3 regions of the Paenibacillus sp. NPDC057934 genome follow, and region 3 is predicted to be linked to each of the others. Evidence: riboswitches for the same ligand, from Rfam matches in the RefSeq annotation. Region 3 holds a riboswitch; each other region holds the start of a gene.
What was found. A riboswitch is a leader RNA that binds a small molecule or an ion and turns the genes downstream of it on or off. The one in region 3 is predicted to bind cyclic di-GMP.

Region 1 (7,386 bases), on a different contig from region 3:
TCGAGAGCGCATTAATGGACAGTGATACGCCCTGTCTCGCTCTGGAATAAATCTCGACCGACAAGGTGGAGTATCCGTTACCGGTCACGAAGAAGGTAACCGCAAAGTCATCAAGCGAGTATGTTAGCGCCATGAAGAATCCGCTGAAAATCCCCGGCTTGATGATTGGCAGAATAACCTTCGTCAACACATCCCGGCGGCTGGCACCCAGATCACGGGCCGCATCGGTCAGTGTAGGACTCATTTCTTGCAGATGCGGCAGAATCATCAGCACCGCGATCGGGATACTGAAGGCCACATGCGAGAGCAACACAGACATGAAGCCCAGCTTGATCCCTACAATCGTGAACAGAATCAGGAATGAAGCCCCGATGATGACGTCTGGACTGACGATGAGCACATTGTTCAGCGACAATAAGGTGTTCTTCGCCCGGCGGCTGCGGACGCGATGGATCGCCAGCGCACCAATGGTCGCGATCACCGTAGCAATCGCCGAAGACAGCAGCGCAATGACCAGCGTATTGATCACAATAATGATCAGCCGGCTATCCTGAATCACCTCGCGGTAATATTCCAGGGTAAAGCCTTCGAACTTGTGCATCGTACCCCCGCTGTTGAACGAGTAGTACATCAGATACACAATCGGTGCGTACAGTACAGCAAACACTAAAATGAGATACAGATTGGAGAATCCGTTTCTTTTCCTCATCTCTGCACCCCTTTCCGTGCGCCGCCCCACAGAATCATGAACAACGCCATAATCGCAATCAGAAATACGGCTACTGTGGAGCCCATGCCCCAATCCTGTGTAACCAAAAAGTGCTGCTCAATCGCAGTTCCGAGCGTAATGACCCGGCTACCGGCGATGAGCCTTGTAATCATAAACAGAGATAGTGCCGGAATGAATACCGCCATACAGCCGGAACGCACACCTGAAATCGTCAGTGGAAAGACCACCCGCCGGAAAGTTGTCCAACCGGACGCCCCCAGATCACGCGCAGCATCGAGCAGGGACAGATTCAGCTCCTCCAGCGCACTGAAGATCGGCAGAATCATGAACGGAATAAAGATGTAGACCGACACGAACACAAAGCTGAAGCCTGTGAACAAAATCTGCTGCTCACCAATCCCAAGCACATCGAACAGGTTATTGATCGGTCCAAAGGTGCCGAAAATCCCGATGAATGCATAAGTTTTCAGCAGAAGATTAATCCAGGTCGGCAAAATAATCAGCAGCAGCCAAAGCTGCTTATGCTTCGTTCTCGTCAGCAGATAAGCCGCCGGATAGGCGACCAGAAGCGAGAATATTGTGATCAGAAACGCGTACCAGAAGGAGGTCAGCGTCATTTTCAAATATACAGGCGTAAAGAAATTCACGTAATTGTCCAGCGTCAAATGCCCGTCCAGATCAAACAGGGAATAGTAAATGACCAGAAATACTGGAGCAATAACGAACAAGGCAATCCACAAATAATAAGGGATGAGATAAAACGACCGGCCCTTATTGTTCATGACTCTCCACCTCGCCGTAAGCTTCCAGACGTCTGTCGAACTCTTCCTCCGTTTCCCCGAACCGCATAACATGAATCGCTTCAGGATCGAAGTACAGGCCAATTTCACTGCCCACAGTAGCTTGACGTGTGGAATGGACCAGCCATTCATGCCCGGACTCGTCATAACAACTGATCTCATAATGCACACCCCGGAACAGCTGGGAATCGACGCGTACACGCAGCTTGCCTTGCTCCACAGCCGAGATTTCCAAATCCTCGGGACGAATCACAATCTCCACCGCTTCATTAGGCCTTAGACCAGCATCGAAGCATTCGAAGCGGCGGCCGTTGAATTCCACCAGATTGTCTTCGATCATAACACCCGGTACAATGTTCGATTCGCCAATAAAGTCCGCTACGAAACGGTTGATCGGCTCATCATAAATATCGTGAGGTGTGCCGCTCTGCTCGATTTTGCCCTTGTTCATGACAAAGATCCAGTCAGACATCGCCAGTGCTTCTTCCTGATCGTGCGTGACGAAGATAAAAGTAATCCCCAACCGCTGCTGCATCTCCCGCAAAATATACTGCATCTCTGTCCGCAGCTTCAAATCCAGCGCCGACAAAGGCTCGTCCAGCAGCAAGACCTGCGGCTCGTTGACGATGGCCCGGGCGATGGCTACACGCTGCCGCTGACCACCGGACATTTCTGTAATAGCCCGCTGGTCGTAGCCTGCTAGGTTCACGAAGCGCAGCGCCTCCTGCACCTTTTGCGTGATGACATCCTTTTTAAGCTTCTTGATGCGGAGTCCGAAAGCCACATTCTCAAATACGTTCAGGTGTGGAAACAAAGCGTAGTCCTGAAATACTGTATTGACCTGCCGCTCGTTGGCGGGAATGCGGTTAATCACTTTTCCGTTCAAAATAATCGAGCCGCCTGTCGGCTCAGCGAATCCGGCAATCAGCCGGAGAATCGTCGTTTTACCGCAACCGGACGGGCCCAGTAATGTATAGAATTTGCCCCGCTCAATCTCAAAACTGACCTCTTTGAGGACGGCCTCTTCATCGTCGTATTGCTTCGTTACCTTGTCAAAAGAAATAATAGTACCTTCCTGGGTAGCTATAGCTAACAACCTCCCTGCCTTTAGTAATACAATCCTATTTTACCCGCTTTCTGCGGGGAACAATCGATATCGGCATGCCCAGTGCGGATAAGCGACAATTCCTCCCCTCGTTCGACACCTCATATAGGTATAGCATAATAGATAGCTTCATCTTATGCGATAACTTAGATTGTTAACGTCCCCCAGAAACTTAACAAGTTCGTAAAACTTATGAGGATTTTCATCAAAAATGAGGTGATATAATGAAAACGGATGAAAGATAAATTGATGTTTTCTTATTTTTGCGAAAGAAGATGAAGCACATGAACGAGGGGTTATTTGACCGCCTTGAGAAATTTGGTTTTTCCCTATATATGATACGAATTACGCTGGCCGCTTCGCTCTCCTGGGTAGTGGTGCACAGTCTTTATAGTAGTCACTATCTGTACTTTGCTCCGCTAGCTGCCATTCTGATTACCCAAGGTACGGTTAAGGGCTCTGTAGAAAAAGGAATCTACCGCCTCCTCGGCATCATTCTTGGCGGGATCGTCGCTCTGATTGTCGGCAAGTTCTTTAACATAAGCGGGCTCTCCATCCTGCTTATGCTGCTCATCGGCATTGGCATCGCCACCGCCTGCCGCGTGAATATTCAGGCCGTGACCCAAGTAGGCGTCACCTCTGTTATGGCCCTTTCCTTCTATCAAAACGATTATGTACTCTCTAGAATAACCGAGACCTTCATCGGAGTGCTGATTGCCATTCTTATCAATATGATTATCGTTCCGCCGAAGGGGTTCGTCAAGGTAAAAGCCTTGGCACTTGAAGGAAGCCAACTGCTAGCAGAAGCACTGAGAGGTCTTGCCGCTGGCGAAAAAAGTTCGGTAAAGGGCAATACAGTATCGAAACAAGCCGGTGAACTGCTGAAGCGAAGCGGCAAAAAGCAGAAAGAGATTCACTACACGCTATCGCATTACCAATGCCGAAATGAATTGAACAGGCTTAGCACTGCTACTTCTCATCTTAAAACCGTTCATGCCTATGTGAAGGAAATTGCCGATGAGATCGCCCTGCTGCCACCGCATTATGCAGCTGCAGAAGGGATGACTGGTTCGCTGGAAGCCACTGCCGATTGCATCGCACTGTACGGAACGAAGACCCTGTCCGATACCGAGTGCCCCCGTTCCCTCCCAGACGCCCTACGCCATGCACGGGAATTGCAACTCTCTTGCTTCTCCAAGCTTCAGAGTCATTGCCCTCTGACCGCTATGCGCGATCTTGGTGCAGTCTTCTCGCACCTGAACCGGGTGCTGGATGAGGTGGAACGGGCGGAATATGCCACCTGTTCGGCGGTACCGCACGAAGCTAAGCGAGACATCGCCCAAGGTATTCGTTACATGAAAAAAGGACTCTCCCACAAGTTATAACGTGGAGAGTCCTTTCATTTTACTAAAACCATCTTACACGTTATAATTAAGGAAATGTGGAATATATAGGTACTTTCTACGGATTATGTGATCCTGTGAGAGACGTCCCGGGCCATCCGCCTTAGACGCCTCTCTTTTACATGTGAATGGTCTGGGTGAATTTATTTATTCCCTATTGTCAATTCGTTACTTTAGCACTAAAATTAAAAGGATTTAATGCCGACATTTTATATATACGACGTACCGGCGCCTTCTTTTTTTGTCGATTTTAGTCGATTAAAGTGCCTGATGCTGAGTATACATCATTGATCCATTTTTAAAGGCAAACTATTCGAAAGGGTAGGACGCAAAGCAATGGGCCTAAGAATGCACAAGTGCATTTATGGTTGCCAGGCTGCCAATTAGACGCCTACATGGCGGATATCCCTAGTGGATGATCGCACCGAAATAACGGTGCTCTCTATGTACAGATGCCTTTGATTATACAAAGAAGCGAGGTAACCGAATGCCGCACCGCCCTAATCCAAATGAAGTAAAAGAACTTGCCCGGCCTTTGCCAATAGATCCCTCCGAACAAATCTTGAATAGTGTTACAGAATCTCTACCACTAGACGACGCCAACAATAAGGATGGCATCATCATTATTCAAAATAATCAATTTTTCATCACCTCACCCTTATCTGGCGGCAAACCCGCTGTCGTCTCTCCCGTTCCTCCCCTAGTCCTTAGGAAGAACCGGCAGATCATTACTACCCCTACAGAAGTATTGTCATCCGACCGCCTGGAATGGGAGATTGAAGAGCCAGCTCCGTACGAGATCATAGTCTCCGAAGACAAGCTATCTGCCTTCCTTACCGTGCGACGAGTAGAACAGTACGCTTGGCGCCTGAAGAACTGTGCAGCCACGAATAACATCGCGGTCAGTGCGGAGCAGGACAAGAAAGCCCTGCTATCTACACTGCGCATCGAACAGGTCCTTGCCGATTTTGATAAAAAATCCATCTCACAGAATCTCAATATTCCCGCGATCTACGAGGAATTGAACCGCCCCACCGGACGGCCTGTTCGTGTTGCGGAAGGCACGGCGCCCAAACCTTCGATCGGTGCACGAATCGAAATTCCGTTCTCCGAGGAAGCCCTAACAGCAGAAATCTTCCATAGAAACGTGAGCGGACAGGAAGGGCAGAAATATCCGGACATTCCCGAAGTTCAGGAAGGTGACATCATAGCGATAAAGCATCCATCCATCGAAGGAGTGCCTGGATATGATGTGTATGGACATCTGCTTCCTGCTACACCACCTGAAGATATCCGGCTTACCGCCAAGGAACATACACAGCTTGTGTCCGGAGTGAAGGTCATGGCGCTTCGTACCGGCAGACCCCGCCTGACAGGAGTGAAGGGCTCCATCTTTGATATTGCTGCAGCGCACAGGGTTCTGGGGAATGTCAATTCTGAGACTGGGCATATCGTATTCGCGGGGGACGTTGCTGTTCACGGCGATGTGGAAGAGCGGATGATTATTGAGGCGATTGGAAATGTCTATATTTACGGAAGTGTGAAGAATGCGACCATCGCGGCAACCGGAAGTATTTGGATTCGGGGCGATGTGGCGGAGAGCAAGCTGTATTCGGGATATCATGGAGTATTCAACAACCGACTCTATCATCTCTCCAAACAGATCATGGAGGAAGGCATTCTGCTACGGAAGGCAGCCAAGGTATTGTCCCAAAAGCTAGCCAACCGCCAGCAGCCTGTCAATTACGGCCAGGTCATTCAGCTTCTGCTCGATACCAAATATAAACGATTCGCGATTCTGATCCCCGAGCTCCTAAACGTTCTCTCTGACATCAAGCATACCTACCCTCAGGATACGAAACAGTTGAAACGCTTGCTGGAGGTCTTTTTGCAGCCAGATCAGTTTATCGGGTTGTTGAATGATGCGCTTGTGGAATCCTTCCTGAAGTTGCTAAAGGATATGTACAGAGGCATTGTTGTTATGCAGGAGACTAAAGTCCGGATTGATCTTCCCTACAGCGATAGCAGCAGCATTCATTCTGGCGGCAACATCACCCTTTACGGAGAAGGCACTCGGAAAAGTGAGCTGTTGTCCGCTGGAGATATCGCCTACACAAGCAGAAATGCGGTCTGTGAAGACTCCAATCTGGAAGCCAAGGGTGCCATCACAGCACAGACGGTTGGAGGGACAAGTGAAGTCAAGTCCACCTTAAAGGCCGGAAAGAGGCTTGTTCTGCACAAAATGAGCGGTGGTACAATCAGTGTTGGCGGCTACTCGGAAGAGGTTACCGAACCACTGGAGAACGCTGTGATCACACCACAGACGCTACAGCGCCGACAATAAAATAAAAGGAGGTCCCTCGCGACAATGTCAGCAGGGACCTCCTTTTACTATTCGATGTAGGGCATTCAGCCTTGGTCAGTTAGCTGAAAGTTTGGTAGAACGCTTGAATTTCACATTCACCAGAACAATGCTGCACACAATCAGCAGCAGTCCGATGACCAGGTTAAGCGTGATTTGTTCTTTAAGGAAGAAGACACTGCTGCCAATCGAAATTAACGGAATCAGGAAGGTAAACGAACCCACCTTGCCTGCCTCCCCTTCATTAATCAGTTTGAAGTATACGACCCAGCCCATCGCGATCACAAAAATTGAAATAAACAAGGTATCAGCGATAAAAGCACCATTCCACACAATATCTCCCCACCGTTCGGTCACAGACCCCGAGAACGTCAGGATCAGTCCACCAATCGTAATCTGCATGGCGGTCAACCATAGCGTATCTACACGGTCAGATCGCAGCTTCATATAGATTGTACCAAATGCCCAGCTTAACGCGCTGGCAAGGGCGAGGAAGATGCCCCAAAGGGAAATGCTGCCTGTAAATCCACCGACACTTAGTGAAGCTACACCAATAAACCCTAGTAGCAGTCCGGCGATTTTGAGTCCATACATGCTCTCCCCGAGCCATATCCAAGAGAAAATCCCTAGCAGAACTGGCTGTAAGAAGACGATCGACGAGAACAGACCGGCTGGCACATATTGCAGCCCAATGGTCTGAAAGCCATAGTAGAAGACAATGCTGAGAATCGCAGAGACAAGATAAATCCGCCATAGCTGCTTAAAGCGCAGACTCTTCCATCTCGGCAGAGCGAGCAGAATGAGCAGCACGCCGCCAATCAACGTGCGAATCCCTGCGAATAGCAAGGGTGGGGCGTATGCCAGTGCAATCTTAGACAAGGGCCAGTTAACGCCCCAAACAATAACAAGAAATAAAAGCAGCAGTATATTTTTCTTCTGCATAGTTGTTGATTTCATCTCCTTGAATCGGCTTCATGTCAAATGAT
Region 2 (7,386 bases), on a different contig from region 3:
ACGGCTTCTCCAGCAATGTCATGTACTGATCTCCTCTCCATATAAAAAGACATCCTCTGCTGTGACATGCAGAAAATGCCCGTGTGCTTGTCGTAACTATCCTAAACAGGATAATAACCCGGTCTTGTGATGTAGGCTTGCATGCGGACACCATTTCTGCTTCCTGCATACCTCTATTAATCTCCCGATATACGGGAGGGTGAAAACACCGTTTACCACTATATTTTGTCGATAGAGATTACGATACATCAATATATTGTGTTTGTAAAGATTTTTTAGCAAACCCGCGCGGGGGCTGGGATCACCCGTTTTTCTCCACAGATAGTCCACAGACCATCCACAGGTAATCCACAAATCATCCACAAAAAAAGCTGAAATGGTTCATAATTTATCCGAAAATATGCCACAAACCGTCCATAAATGAGATATAGGTTTTTACTAGATTTTGTGCTACGAGAGCTAGAAATCTCTAAGGGCAGAAAACAATTATACATCCGGTTTGTAGGAGAGACGGAGAGTGGGTACAATAAGGGAAAGTAGTTGTTTTTCCAAAATGAAAAGACAAGGGAGGGATTTGGCATGCCGATAGCTGAAGTTACGGTCATTCCGATTGGCACGGGCAGTACCAGTCTGAGCGCTTATGTTGCGGATATGCAGCGTGTGTTAGAGACGGTGGAGGGAGTGACGTATGAACTTACGTCCATGGGAACCATTATTGAAGGCCCGCTACAGCGGATTCTCGCCGCTGTGGAAGCCCTGCATGAGTCTCCTTTTACTAACGGGGCCCAGCGTGTCTCCACCGCTGTCAAGATTGATGACCGCCGTGACAAGCCCTCTAGCAGTAGAAGTAAGCTTGAATCCGTAGAGCGTAAGCTCCATACTGATCTGGTGGAATAACCGGGTCTGTCATTAGCCTCGAAAAAGGAATTGATTTTTCCAGAATAAGGGGTATAATATTTTTTGTTTAACGAAGTTACAGCTTCAAGCTGGTGTAGCTCAGGGGTAGAGCAACGCACTCGTAATGCGTAGGTCGGGGGTTCAATTCCCTTCACCAGCATTTCCAACAAGATGATATTGGCGCGGATTCCGGGGGTTCGGAGCCGCGCCTTTTCTGTTCTTTTACCATTCTGCTTGGATTCATTTAATTCATTCTCTTTAGTTCTTCATCAATAAAGTTCTTTGTAGCCCTTTCTTTAGAAAATTTGTCGTTATTATATTGTTTGGAACCCTGCTTTGGAACAGATAAACTTTCCCAACTACTCTTTTTTAAAATTTTTGCAGCGTAAATGATTTGCCCAACGTGATATGGGTAATGTGCCAATTGTCTATTGATTGCTTCAATAACGGTGTGTCCTTCATTCCGTATATAAATAATTTGTGATAATTGATCCGCATGAATTGAATCCATTGCATTGAATAAACATGTCCAGCCTTCGTTCCATTTTATTAAAAGATCCTCTTTAGTGTTAATGTCATTCTCAAACTCTGAATCTCTATCTCTCCATGATTTTTCTCCGTCAGTGCTTAGAAAATCTGTCCATCTTGAAAGCATATTTCCCCATAAGTGTTTTACTATAGTTGCAATACTATTGGAATCGTCATTAAAAGTTACAAATAATTGTTCGGGATCTACTTGATTAATGGCTGCTTCCCCGAGGGTTTTGTAATAAAGAAATTGTTTTTTGCTACTTTCCAAATAGATTTGCTCATTATCCATTTCAAACACCTTGCTTTCGTATATTATTTTTAATGATCTTATTCTATCAGAAGTCCATTATTTCTGTTCGGACACAGGGCCTAATAGAACTCAATAACACATAAATGTGTTGCATTCGTAATGCGTAGGCCGGGAGTTCAATTCCCTTCACCAGCGTCCTCAAAAAGACAATAAAGGCGCGGATTCCGTGGGTTCGGAGCCGCGCCTTTTTTCAATTAAAGTGCTCGTTAAATTATTTATTTGTTTGCCAGAGTTAGGGCTGCTTCCTCTGCTTCTTTAAATGCTGTCTTTAATATCTCGTCCTTGTTCAGTAGAGCAGTCCCTTGTACTCTCAGGGTTTGGAAATCCTCAATACCAAAGAAATTAAACATGGACTTTAAGTATTTATGCGAGTATTCAACCTCAGTGTACCAGTCATCATTAGTATAGATCGAACCGCTCGCCTGAATGACTACCATGCTTCTCCCATCTTTTAAAAGTCCCACTGACCCTGTATCGGTATACTTAAATGTCTCCCTTGCAATCATAATGTTATCGACATAATCCTTGAGCTTTGATGGAACGTTGAAGTTATGCAGCGGGTGAACAATAAGATATTTATTAGCACTTTTGAATTGTTGTAATACTTCATTCATTCGTCCGGTTACTTCTTTTTCTTGAGTAGTTAGTGCTTCGCCTTTTGCAGATTTGTCCCAAGCGCCTAGGACAGTCTTATCAATTAAGGGAATTTCATCTTCGTATAGGTTAATTTGTTCTATGATTTCATTATTAGGTTTATGCACTTCATAAGTCTCCATGAAGTGTTTGAATACACCAAGACTGAATGAAGTAGTTGAATCAACTAAAGGGTGTGCGTTAATGATAAGCAATTTGCTCATTAGATAGTGCCTCCATAATTAAGTTTTTTGTTGTACATTTATGTAGACAAATGTGAAGGACAATCTGTGACACTTAATCACAAAAAATGAATTTTTGCTGCATGGATGTCTTGGTTAATTTTGTCCGGACATTTCATGATATATGCAAGTGCGTTATGTGGACCGCTTGCAACTTTGTTAATTGTGGTGTTGGATAAGAAGTTCGATATCTAGATAAATGAGTTATAGTAGGGATGTACACCTGATGGCTCAGTGAAATAAAGAAGGAGATAACACAACATGCGTTGCTTAACAATACGGCAGCCCTGGGCTACATTGGTTGCGCTTGGTGAGAAAAACTACGAAACCCGTTCATGGCGAACGGCATATCGTGGAGAACTGGCAATCCATGCCGGTCTTAAAATAGACAAGGCCGCATGTAGACGAGAGCCGTTCCAATCGCTACTCGCAAAGCTCGGCTATACAGAAGGGAATTTACCCACGGGTGTTATTATTGCTACAGGGAAACTGAAGGAGTGCCATGGTATTACTGGGTTGAATGGTATTACTGGGTTGAATGGTGTGGCGCAGTGGATAAGCGAGAACGAACGGGCTTTTGGCGACTATACAGAAGGACGTTTCGCTTGGGAGCTGGAGGATGTTCGCCCGCTGGTTCATCCCGTCCCGGCCAAAGGGCGACTGGGCTTCTGGGAGTACCCCCTTTCGGATGAAGAGGAACATTTCTGATCTTCGTTTAACAAAAATCGTGACATTTTTTAAGCTAATTTTTATCTTAAGATCAGCTTATTTTCAGGTTCGGGGGTTATATTGGATTTACCAAACGCCCCCCAGTGTTTAGTGGTATAGATTTGGGTCCTGCCAACTCCCATGGCAGGGCCTATTTTTTTAACCGATCCTTAGCATAGGGTAGATTTAGAGTTGAGGGGCAGGATTGATTCTGTATTGCTCCTGCTCATTTCGGAAAGCCGAAATATCCAGTCCTAGATACTTGCGCATATGGATTCCTGCTTGTGCGGCAATGAGTTCATTCAGCAGCAGCATCCGTTCGTGATATCCCCGGCAGATGAATTTAGCCTCAAGGCCATGCGGGAGCTTATGTTGTTCATATACCTTAATGCCGCGAATTCTCATCTCCGTGCGGATATCCCTGAGATCTGCAGTAGCTGCATGGGCTGCCGTATCCAAAACTTCAAGATAAGGTGAAGGTGTTCGGAGCTGCGCGGAAATGATGCTGGCATCGCGTTCAAAAGCAGATAGGATCAGCGGGAGAAGCAAATACGATTTTACCAGATGATTGTCTATACTCTCGGCTTTGTGCATGCGTATCACCACCTAAAATGAGAACGTGTATTCCTATTCTACTCCGAATTTCAAAAAATATTCAATGGTATTTATAAACTAACACAATATTGTGATGTAATTCACAATTCATTCGAAGGAATGATATTATATTTAATTTGAAATACTAAAAGGAAGACTATTGTAATATTGGGGAGAAGTGAGCCATGGAGCATGAAGGGAATATTTATCGGGGTATGTTGTTCGGACTGTTCCTGAGTATTCCGTTATGGATATCAATTATCGGGTGGATACAGATGTTCTAAAAAGAGGATAAAATGACGATTTGAAGCGCCTTTTGGCGCTTTTTTCATTTAAATATTGTACAAAAAGGAATTCGTTGACAATGCGATAACGCCAAGCTACACTATTGATAAATTACAGCAAAAAATATCACGCAGGGCCTGCCGTATGTTGTTTTGCGGGCATTTCTAGTAAGTTATTATCGTCATGTATAATAGCAAACCGTCTGAAAAGACGGGACGCAAAGTCCAGGAGTCTAAAGTACTGACAAGTGCCATGACCGTCCGACTGCCATGAAGAGAGCTTCTCTACTTCTTGGTGGTCTTTTTTTGTTGTCATCGTAGCTGCTACGAGATCATATAAAATTTAATAGGAGGTGTAAGCATTGAGGAAAAAAATGAAGTCGGCAGTGAAATTGTTCCTGGCAGGGCTGCTGACAGTGGGAAGCACGTTTTCCCTGGGCGTCCCGGTGAACGCAACATCGGGCTTGCCGTATACCCCCACGCCAGTTTTGGGGGTTGCCGGGAATTTTAATGCTTTTGTGTTTGGAGACTTCACGCAGTCGAACGACCAGATTCACGGGCGGCTTGCGGCCGCAGGGAACATCAGCCTGAAAGGTTATGGCGTATCTAAGGATGCCCAGGGCGGCGATGTTCTAATTGCGGGAGGAAACATTAATTTGACTGATGGAACTGTGTATGGCACAGCCGTTTACGGGGGATCTTTGAGCAAGGAACGGGCTGATATCAAAGAAGGCGAGAGAAAGGCTACTCCAATTGATTTTGCTAGAGAAAAGCAATTTCTGATTAATAAATCGGCTGAGCTGGCGTCTCTCCCCGAGGCAGGATCTTTCAAGAAGGAATACGGGAAAATAACCATCAACGCCCCGGAAGCCTTTAATGTCGTGAATCTATCCGCCTCCGATTTGGCGGATGCCAACGGTCTTCAGTTCAACATTGCAAACAATGGCACTGTTATAGTCAATGTTAGCGGAGGCGCGATCAGCATTCCAAGTTTTCAAATCTGGGGAGGAAGTCCCCGGAAGGTATTATTTAATTTTTATCAAGCAGGCTCAATCAGTATAGCTAATACAACGATAGAAGGTACAATTCTGGCGCCAAAAGCGAGTGTGTTCTACAGTTATGCGGAGTTGCATGGCACGTTGATAGCCACTTCATTCAACGGTTTTGTGCAAATGCACCATTATCCGTTTGAAGGAACCACCCCGTCAACAACGCCTACGCCAAGCCCAAGTCCGACACCGTCTGCTACCCCAACACCATCACCGAGTGCAACGCCGAAACCAACAGCTACACCGACAGCGACGGCAACACCAAGTCCGAAACCGACAGCTACACCAACAGCGACGGTAACACCAAGTCCGAAGCCAACAGCTACGCCGACGCCAACGCCAAGTCCGAAGCCAACGGCAACACCGACAGCGACGACAACACCAACGCCAACACCATGCCCAACACCAACACCAACGCCAACACCAAAGCCGACAAAAACACCTAAACCAACGGCTACGCCGACAGCGACGCCGAAACCAACACCGACAGCAACGGCAACACCAACAGCGACGCCGAAGCCAACACCAACGGCAACGCCGACACCAACAGCGACGCCGAAGCCAACACCAACGGCTACGCCGACACCAACAGCGACGCCGAAGCCAACACCAACACCAACGGCTACGCCGACAGCGACGCCGAAACCAACACCGACAGCAACGGCAACGCCGACAGCGACGCCGAAGCCAACGCCGACACCAACGGCTACGCCGACACCAACGGCTACGCCGACACCAACGGCTACGCCGACACCAACGGCGACGCCGAAGCCAACACCAACGGCAACGCCGACAGCGACGCCGACGCCGAAGCCGACGCCAACACCAACAGCGACGCCGAAGCCGACACCAACGGCTACGCCGACAGCGACGCCGAAACCAACACCAACACCGACGGCAACGCCGACAGCGACGCCGAAGCCAACACCAACGGCAACGCCGACAGCGACGCCAACGGCAACACCGACACCAACGCCAACGCCGACACCAACGCCAACGGCAACACCGACACCAACGCCAACGGCTACACCGACGGCAACGCCAACGCCGACACCAACGGCAACACCAACGCCAACGGCTACACCGACGGCAACGCCAACACCAACGCCAACGGCTACACCGAAGGCAACGCCAACACCAACACCAACACCAACACCAACACCAACGGCAACGCCAACAGCGACGCCGAAACCAACGGCTACGCCAACAGCGACGCCAACACCAACACCAACGGCTACGCCAACAGCGACGCCGAAACCAACGGCTACGCCAACACCAACACCAACGGCTACGCCAACACCAACACCAACGGCTACGCCAACAGCGACGCCGAAACCAACACCAACACCGACGGCAACGCCGACAGCGACGCCGAAGCCAACACCAACGGCAACGCCGACACCAACGCCAACGGCAACACCAACGCCAACGGCTACACCGACGGCAACGCCAACGCCGACACCGACACCAACGCCAACGGCTACACCGACGCCAACACCAACACCAACACCAACACCAACACCAACACCAACACCAACACCAACACCAACACCAACACCAACACCAACACCAACACCAACGCCAACGGCTACACCGACGGCAACGCCGACACCAACGCCAACGGCAACACCAACACCAACACCAACGGCAACACCAACACCAACACCAACACCGGAAGTAACGCCGACACCAACGCCGGAAGGAACACCAACACCAACACCGGAAGTAACACCGACGCCAACGCCGGAAGTAACGCCGACACCAACGCCGGAAGGAACACCAACACCAACACCGGAAGTAACGCCGACGCCAACGCCGGAAGTAACGCCGGCACCAACGCCTGAAGGCACACCGACACCAACACCGGAAGTGACGCCGACGCCAACACCGGCATCGACGCCCGAAACACCAACATGGACGCCATCACCACCAGTGGTTACACCGGAGCCAAGTCCAACGACGCCACCTGTAATTGGCACAATCGTTGTGGATCGTGATCCGGTACCGGCTGGACCAGTGTCAACACCAACAGCAACAGCAACGCCAACACTGACGCCAACACCAACACCGGACAATGATGAAATCATCATTGAAGATGAGCAAGTACCACTGGCACCGGTGCCGACGTCCACGCCGTC
Region 3 (7,386 bases):
GGTGAAGAGATCATCAGCAAGGGAGAGGTTCCGTTACCGCTTCGTCCGCTCTTTCTGAGTACATTACAGGAAGGGGGCGACCAGCGCTCTAACGTGCATGTCCGGCAGGGTGTGTGGTCTGTACATATGGCCCCGCTATATTCCGAGAACCATATTCGTGGTGCTGTAGCGGTACTGCGTGATGTGACCGAAGAGGTCAAGCTGGAGAAAATGCGGCGTGACTTCGTGGCTAATGTATCGCATGAGATTCGCACTCCGTTGTCTATGATGCAGGGGTACAGTGAAGCACTGCTTGACGGTATGGCCTCTTCACCCGAGGAGAGCAGCGAACTGATTCAGGTCATTCATGATGAATCGCTGCGCATGGGCCGGCTCGTGAAGGATCTGCTGGATCTGGCGCGAATGGAAGCTGGGCATACAGATATGCTGAAGGCTCAGGTCGATATGAGTGAATTGCTAGAACGGGTCTACCGTAAGTTCTCTGTAAGGGCCAAGGAACGTGGCATTGATCTGCAATACAGGAAGTTAAGTGAAGAACTGTTGCTGAAGGCTGCCGATGAGGATAAGCTGGAGCAAGTACTCACGAACCTGCTGGACAATGCTTTCCGCCATACGCCTGCCGGGAAAAAGATTCTGATCGTCGCGGGGCAATCCGTACAGGAGAGCCGCCGTTATGTTGAGATCGAGATCCGGGACGAAGGCGTAGGCATTCCGCCGGATGACCTTCCGTATATCTTCGAACGGTTCTACAAGGCTGACAAAGCTCGTGTCCGCGGGGAATCTGGGGGAACGGGGCTTGGTCTCGCCATTGTTAAGAATATCGTCGAATCGCATCATGGTCATATTTCGGCTGCGAGCAAATTGAGTGAAGGAACGACCTTTACACTGCGCTTACCTGTCGAAAAACAGTAATTCTAAACAAAGCCTGACAGCACCTCTGATTTAGGAGGTGCTTTTTTGTTGAAAGGAACCGATTAATCTTGTTCATCGTGGAACAAAACACAGCTATACAGCCCCTTATCGTCTTCAGTAACACCTTTAACAGATAAATGAGTAAACCCCTAAGACCGGGGAGAAGAGCCTCCTAGAATCGGTTTTGGACAGGCTTATGGGGTATAGAAAAAGAAGCATTCCTCAGCAGTATACTGCTGTTGGAATGCTTCTTTTGTAAACTTATATTTAGTAGGCTTAGTATTCTATCACAACTGCAATATTCTGCATGCCTCCACCGACAGTCCAGAATAATACTTTATCACCGCGTTCGATTTGTCCGGTAGATACAGCCTTATGTAGAGCAACAAATGGACTGCTGGTCGAAGTATAACCAAATTCATCCCCAACATACACGGCTACGCTGCTATCAATACCGACTTTTTCCGCAACACTGAGTATATTGGGAAGAGACAACTGCGAGAAGCAGGCTGCTTTAATGGATTCCGGAGCGATGTCTGAATCAGCAAACAATGTTTTGATCGATTCGACAGCTGCTTCTACACAGATGGAATCATCAAAGGGGGTGAATTCTACATTAAATTCACCAGGAGCGACGCCCTTCGTTCCCAATTTGGCTAAGCCTTCAGCAGGGAAGACGGAATTGTACAGCACGCAGGTATCCGTTTGGTAGATAGAATCGATTAATCCAACAGCATTCTCATCACGCTCTAGGATGATCGCTGCGGCAGCATCGCCGAATCCGGCATAATATACCGGGTTATTGCGGTCGGTGTGTGGGAGGATATGATCGGACCCAATCACCAGTGCACGGCGAATACGGGGATTCGCCATCATCTGTCTACTGACCTGTTCGAAGGCTGCTGTCATACCTATGCAGTTTGCATTGCTGTCGATGCAAATAGTGCGGGAAGCGCCATTAATCAAACGGTGCATGATCACCGAGTTGGTCGGGATAATATATTCCGGCGTTTGGCTGGAGAAGGCGATAAGATCGATATCTTCGCCTGTAAGTCCCGCTTGTTCCAGCACATTGCTGGCTGCCTCAAATCCCATAGTCAGTGCATTCTCGTCCTCATTATCAATACTGTAGCGGGTTTCACGACCCAATGCCGCCAGAAGTCCACGAATCTCTATTCCTCTATCGTCAAAATGCTTGATGTAGAAATCATTACCGATTTTGTTACTCGGATGATAGATAGCGATGTCTCTGATGCGTATGCCGGCCATTGAATTGCCCCCTTATTAGTGATGAGCTGATGGATCGTTGCATGAGCAGGTAAGATACAGGCTGAATATGAAGTTGTGTGTCTTATGCAGTAACTGTAGAGATAATTTCTAGGTTATCCAGACCCGCTTTACGGCCCAGACGCGCTAATTGCATTTTAAGAATTGGGTTGTTCTCAAGAGTCAGCTTCACTTTGACAAAGCCATCCTTCTGGATCATGATGAAGCATCCCTCCAGCAGAGGTACAACATTAGGAGCGGTAACGTTAAGCTTTCTGCAATCAAAGTGCAGCTCATAGTCTGCTGGAGTGATCGGGTTAATCGTTTGCTGGTAAGCCTGAATGGACTTGATACCATCCTCTTCAGAGAACGTGCCATCCAAATCGATATTGATAACTTTCTTAACCGAATCTGTCTTCAAAATAAATTTACCCATTCGTTTCATCGCTCCTATAAATTAGTGTTATCCAAAAACTTCGATTCCGTATTTTCGGCAATCGATACTATACTTATTTTTGGGATAATTTAACTATATTAATAGCATATGATTGATAGAATTACAATGAGAAAGTCGAAAAATGTAAATTTTTGAATTTTACAGATATTACTTCACTTCTTCTAGAACTTCGAGCAACACGTTAAAGGCGCTGATTACACGCGGAGCTCCTAGAGCAGGCACCAAATGAAGCAGAACACCCTTAAGCTGCTCTTCAGTGACACCTACACTTAGCGCCATTACATAATGGACGCCTAGTTGTTCGTATTGTCCCATCGCAATCAATGCGGAGATCACGGCAACTTCTTTCCAGTCATCACCGATCGTGTTGCGCTGGAAAATGTCACCGTAGGCGGCGCCCATAATGTATTCAGCCAGATCTGGAAAATGGTCTTTAATAGGAGCCAAGGCTTTGGCTCCATACTCTCCTGATAAGTTAGCAAAGTGGTTCAGACCACTATTGATATTTTTGTCCAAATTGTCGCTCATAAATTGGCCCCCTGATTAAAGATTCACTACACGGTGTGCTGTAGGTGGTACTTCGTCACGGTCTGTCAACAGTTCGATTACGGCTACCTTGTTCAAGGCTACTGCATCTGCGATCGCAGCGGAGAATTGATCCAAAGTTTCACAGCGATATCCGGTTGCTCCAAGCGATTCGCCGAACTTCACCGCGTCCATTGGGACTTCGAATAGGGTTCCGTCAATTCGGCCCGTAGTCTTCTCCATACCCTTTAGTGCCATATCCAGCTGCATGTTGTTGACAACGATAAAAATAACCGGGATATCCTTACATGCTGCTGTATTAATCTCAGCGCCCAGCATCATAAAGCACCCATCGCCAGTCACACAGAAGATCGTTTCATCCGGTGATGCAACCTTGGCGCCGATAGCCATGCCAATTGCGTTACCCATGCAGGCAAAATAGGCATCGAACACAAAACTGCCCGGTTTTTTAACGTTATACCATTTAACGGCATTAAAGCCATGGCTTCCATCATCCACGAACACCGTGTTGTTGTATGGAATAAAATCACTCATCACGCTCATAACTGAAGCGAGGGAGAGGCCTGGAAGCTCAGGCAGTTCTTCCCGATAGTTAAAACTTGGAGTATTATGTTTGGTCACAGAATCTCTATCCAGGTGTTCAAGATAATACACAAGATTATCACGCAGATCCCCGGAGACCGGTATAGTTTTGGAGGTTAGAATTTTGCCTACAAACGTAGGGTCGCTATCAAACTGAATTAATGTTTCTGGATGATTCTCGCGTTTGAGATTACAGATGGTCATATCGCTCAGGCGGGAGCCCAGCACGATATACAAATCACTATGATTTAGCATGTCATCGCCATGCGTACATCCGCCGACACCGACAGGACCGTGATAGAGCGGGTGATCCCAAGGAATAGCACCTTTGCCACCAGGAGAGGTCACGACAGGGATGTTGAATGTTTCAGCCAGTTCGATCAGCTCTTTATGAGCCCCGGAACGGTTAACACCTTTACCGGCAATAATTAGCGGATTCTCAGCATTGTTGATAGCGTTGATTACACGGTCAAAATTGGAGATGCTGACGAGCGATTCACGCTCTGGATAAACTACCGGGAATTCTTCCAGCAGTTCAGTCTGAACGTCGAACGGCAAGCAAAGATGAACGGGACCACGGGTACCGCCCAGAGCAATAGAGATAGCATGATTGAAAATGGTGCTCAAGTTATCGCCACGTTCTACAAGTTTGCTGAACAGGGTAGCCGGTTTGAACATATCAGCTAGATCAGCCAGATATGAGGAAGAATCCTGACATTGCGGAATACCTAGTTCTTTTATGGATTGATGCCCTGTAATAAATAGTACCGGAAGGTTATTCGCCTTGGCATGGGCCGCTGCAGTAAGCAGGTTCGTGCCTCCGGGACCGGATGTTCCGAAAGCAACGCCTAGTCCGCCAGTCTTGAGTGCATAGCCTGCGGCTTCAAAGCCGGAACTGGATTCATGTCTTCCAGGAATAAACTCAATACCGTAATCCACCATCTTCAGAACTAAGGGACAAATGGATTTACCAATAATACCAAATGAATGGGTTACTCCGAGGTTACGTAGTGCCTCCGCCATATAATCTGCGACTGTCTTCAAAAAAAACACCTCTCAAGTAAATGAATTGGGTTAAGTAAAAGATAATTATATTATCGTTCTGGTAGTGCCAAATGATTAGAACGATACTAACGGGTACAAAGAAACAACAAAACCTGTGCTCGAATAATGGAGCACAGGTTGGTAGCAAAAAACCGCCACTCAGACCGCAAAATTAAGTCGATCTTCCTGGTTTTTACTGCAACCTGGCAGTCATGGCCCCGAAAAAATGAGGCTGTAGATCCATGGCTTTGCGTCATTCCTTTTCAGGAATTTTGCCCATATAAATTTTATAACTAATTATAAGAATAATTTTCCTTTACATTATATTCCTAGCTCGTCTTTGTCAATATATTTTACACAAACGAACTCGGAATTTGACGAAAAATATGAAAGAAAGTAGGAATTTAGTTTTAATTTAAAATGTATCCAAGGGTGCATTGTAAAATGGAATACGGTTACAAATAGGTCTGAAGCAAGCATTTAATCAGGAGAAAGAGCAAGATTTCATTTGAGGGATTGGTGTGAAAATGCAAATTAGATGAAAACTATTGGATGGACAAGATTAGATATTAATTGAAGAAATTAGTTGAATCAAGATTTAAGATGATGTTTTTCATGAAAGGCAATGAATCATAGTGCTCAAATTCTTTTGAACTGCACAGGAGGGGATTAGGTTGAAAGTAGGGTATTTGAGAGGGGAGTGGATAAACAAAAATTGTGGTTATAAACTTTCAGAAAGGCTTGAAAGTGATATAATACAAACGTTTCATAAATTGAAAAACTGCCGTATAAGACAGAGCTTATACGGCAGTTTTGTGCTGCAATGAATAAAAATAAAATTTTTATGACAAATTCTAAAATTTAAAAATATGAATCGTTTTTTGCAGCTGGAAGACAGCTGATGTCATTTTTTCACTCTCATCCGCAACGGATTGCAGGGCATTGATCTGTTCACTCATCGATGCAGAGACCTCTTCGGTGCTGGCTGCTGTTTGCTGAGTAATTGCTGAGATGTTCTCAATCGCTGTGGAGATCTTCAGGGCGCTGTCCAGCATCAGGTCGCTTTCCGAAGAGAAGGCGGCGATTTGCTCGGTAATGTACTGTACGCTTTGGACAATTTGCCCGAAAACCTGTGCAGTTTGAATGATCATTTCATTCTGTACCTGAACGACTTCCTCATTGATGGTAATGTTCGCAATGGCTTCCTTAATATCGCTCTCAATGCTTCGTACCAGGCCGAAGACCTCTTTGGTCGAGGCGGTGGATTCCTCTGCCAGTTTGCGTACTTCCTGGGCAACCACGGCGAACCCGCGACCATGCTCTCCGGCACGGGCAGCTTCGATGGAAGCGTTCAGGGATAAAAGGTTGGTCTGTTCCGCAATTTCGGTGATTGTCTTCGTAATCATGGTGATACCGCGAGCGTTATGGGAGAGGGCATCAATGGTATCGGCTACTTTTTGTGTAGCTTCAATATTCTTGCGCATGCCTTCCGCTTGGGTATCCACTGACTGGCGACCTTGCTCTACCAATTCCAACGTATGTATAGATTTCTTGTTCATTTCTTTGGTTGAATGTGCGTAGTCGGCGACCTTGGTCTCAATATCTTTAATAGAATCAATCATGCCAGCAATATCACTGGAAATCTCATTGGCACCCTGAGCCAGTTCGTTAGAAGAGGTTGCCACCTGAGACATGACGATCTTCAGGTTCTGATTCTTGTCTTCGATGCCGCGGCTTGCGTCCATAACCTGACGGGTAATCTGTGAAGCATCGGTCAAAATGGTCTTCAATTTATCGATCATCATATTAAAGGAGCGGCTGATATCACCCATGGAGCCATTCTCATCGGCTCTATGCGTAAAGTCTCCTTTGGAGATCGTATGGGTCACATTGGAGATGTCATCGAACGACGATGTAAGCGTTCTCTCGACAAAGCGAGAAAGAGGGTAAGTCAGGGTTGCAAGCAGGACCACCAGAATGATACCCACAACAATTTTGCCGAGAATAATAAAAGTAACCAAAACAGGGATAGAGAATAATGCGGCAACCAGGTAGCATCCGGCGACAATTCTTTGTTTCAAAGGCAGCTTGTACATCCAGTCCATAGGAAATATGTCCCCCTTTAATGTTGTGTATTGTAATATTATAGGCGATTAAAGGGGTATAGGTCTATTGTAAGAACTGACATAAATGCTATTCAGGACAACTTTTGGATAAATCCTTCCCGATAGACTCATATAGGACGGTTGTATCTACTAGGGCTTGTCGTACTTGTTCCTGTAGCACTTGCGGTGAGAGGGCCAGGACACTGGACCCATAAGACAAAAGTACCCGGCAGGCCCATTCCAGGGCGTTAAAATCGACCTCAATCTCCAGCCAACCGGGGTGGGAGGACGGGATAGTATTTTTTATAGTAAGATATCTCTCTCTCGCGAATTCTTTCATCGTTTCTTCCCGTATCAGCACGGTAGCTGGATAACTTGGCAAGGCAGATTTGAAGGCCTGAGTGGATTGCTGCCAATACTGACCAAGATCAAAATTTTCTGGACGTCTGAAAAAATCATCTGTGTGCTCCGCAT

Region 1: linked by a shared signal. The riboswitch ahead of ACFVRY_RS23020 (FapA family protein) and the one ahead of ACFVRY_RS04615 (thiamine pyrophosphate-binding protein) in region 3 are both predicted to bind cyclic di-GMP.
Region 2: linked by a shared signal. The riboswitch ahead of ACFVRY_RS11580 (choice-of-anchor A family protein) and the one ahead of ACFVRY_RS04615 (thiamine pyrophosphate-binding protein) in region 3 are both predicted to bind cyclic di-GMP.

Annotation. Positions count from the first base shown of each region.
Region 1 is NZ_JBHVPB010000010.1:224,103-231,488, reverse strand. Features, by position in the region: gene ACFVRY_RS23040 (ABC transporter permease) at 1-709, opposite strand, end outside; gene ACFVRY_RS23035 (ABC transporter permease) at 706-1,512, opposite strand; gene ACFVRY_RS23030 (ABC transporter ATP-binding protein) at 1,502-2,626, opposite strand; gene ACFVRY_RS23025 (FUSC family protein) at 2,920-4,020, shown strand; cyclic di-GMP riboswitch class I at 4,332-4,422, shown strand; gene ACFVRY_RS23020 (FapA family protein) at 4,526-6,382, shown strand; gene ACFVRY_RS23015 (DMT family transporter) at 6,458-7,342, opposite strand.
Region 2 is NZ_JBHVPB010000004.1:385,560-392,945, forward strand. Features, by position in the region: gene ACFVRY_RS11545 (anaerobic ribonucleoside triphosphate reductase) at 1-22, opposite strand, end outside; gene ACFVRY_RS11550 (MTH1187 family thiamine-binding protein) at 580-897, shown strand; tRNA gene ACFVRY_RS11555 (tRNA-Thr) at 986-1,057, shown strand; gene ACFVRY_RS11560 (DUF1572 family protein) at 1,142-1,717, opposite strand; gene ACFVRY_RS11565 (FMN-dependent NADH-azoreductase) at 1,954-2,595, opposite strand; gene ACFVRY_RS11570 (ASCH domain-containing protein) at 2,875-3,321, shown strand; gene ACFVRY_RS11575 (YhjD family protein) at 3,508-3,915, opposite strand; cyclic di-GMP riboswitch class I at 4,383-4,472, shown strand; gene ACFVRY_RS11580 (choice-of-anchor A family protein) at 4,562-7,386, shown strand, end outside.
Region 3 is NZ_JBHVPB010000002.1:21,136-28,521, forward strand. Features, by position in the region: gene ACFVRY_RS04595 (ATP-binding protein) at 1-912, shown strand, start outside; gene ACFVRY_RS04600 (3-oxoacyl-[acyl-carrier-protein] synthase III C-terminal domain-containing protein) at 1,189-2,181, opposite strand; gene ACFVRY_RS04605 (hypothetical protein) at 2,264-2,614, opposite strand; gene ACFVRY_RS04610 (carboxymuconolactone decarboxylase family protein) at 2,783-3,163, opposite strand; gene ACFVRY_RS04615 (thiamine pyrophosphate-binding protein) at 3,179-4,816, opposite strand; cyclic di-GMP riboswitch class I at 5,002-5,094, opposite strand; gene ACFVRY_RS04620 (methyl-accepting chemotaxis protein) at 5,662-6,912, opposite strand; gene ACFVRY_RS04625 (helix-turn-helix transcriptional regulator) at 7,001-7,386, opposite strand, start outside.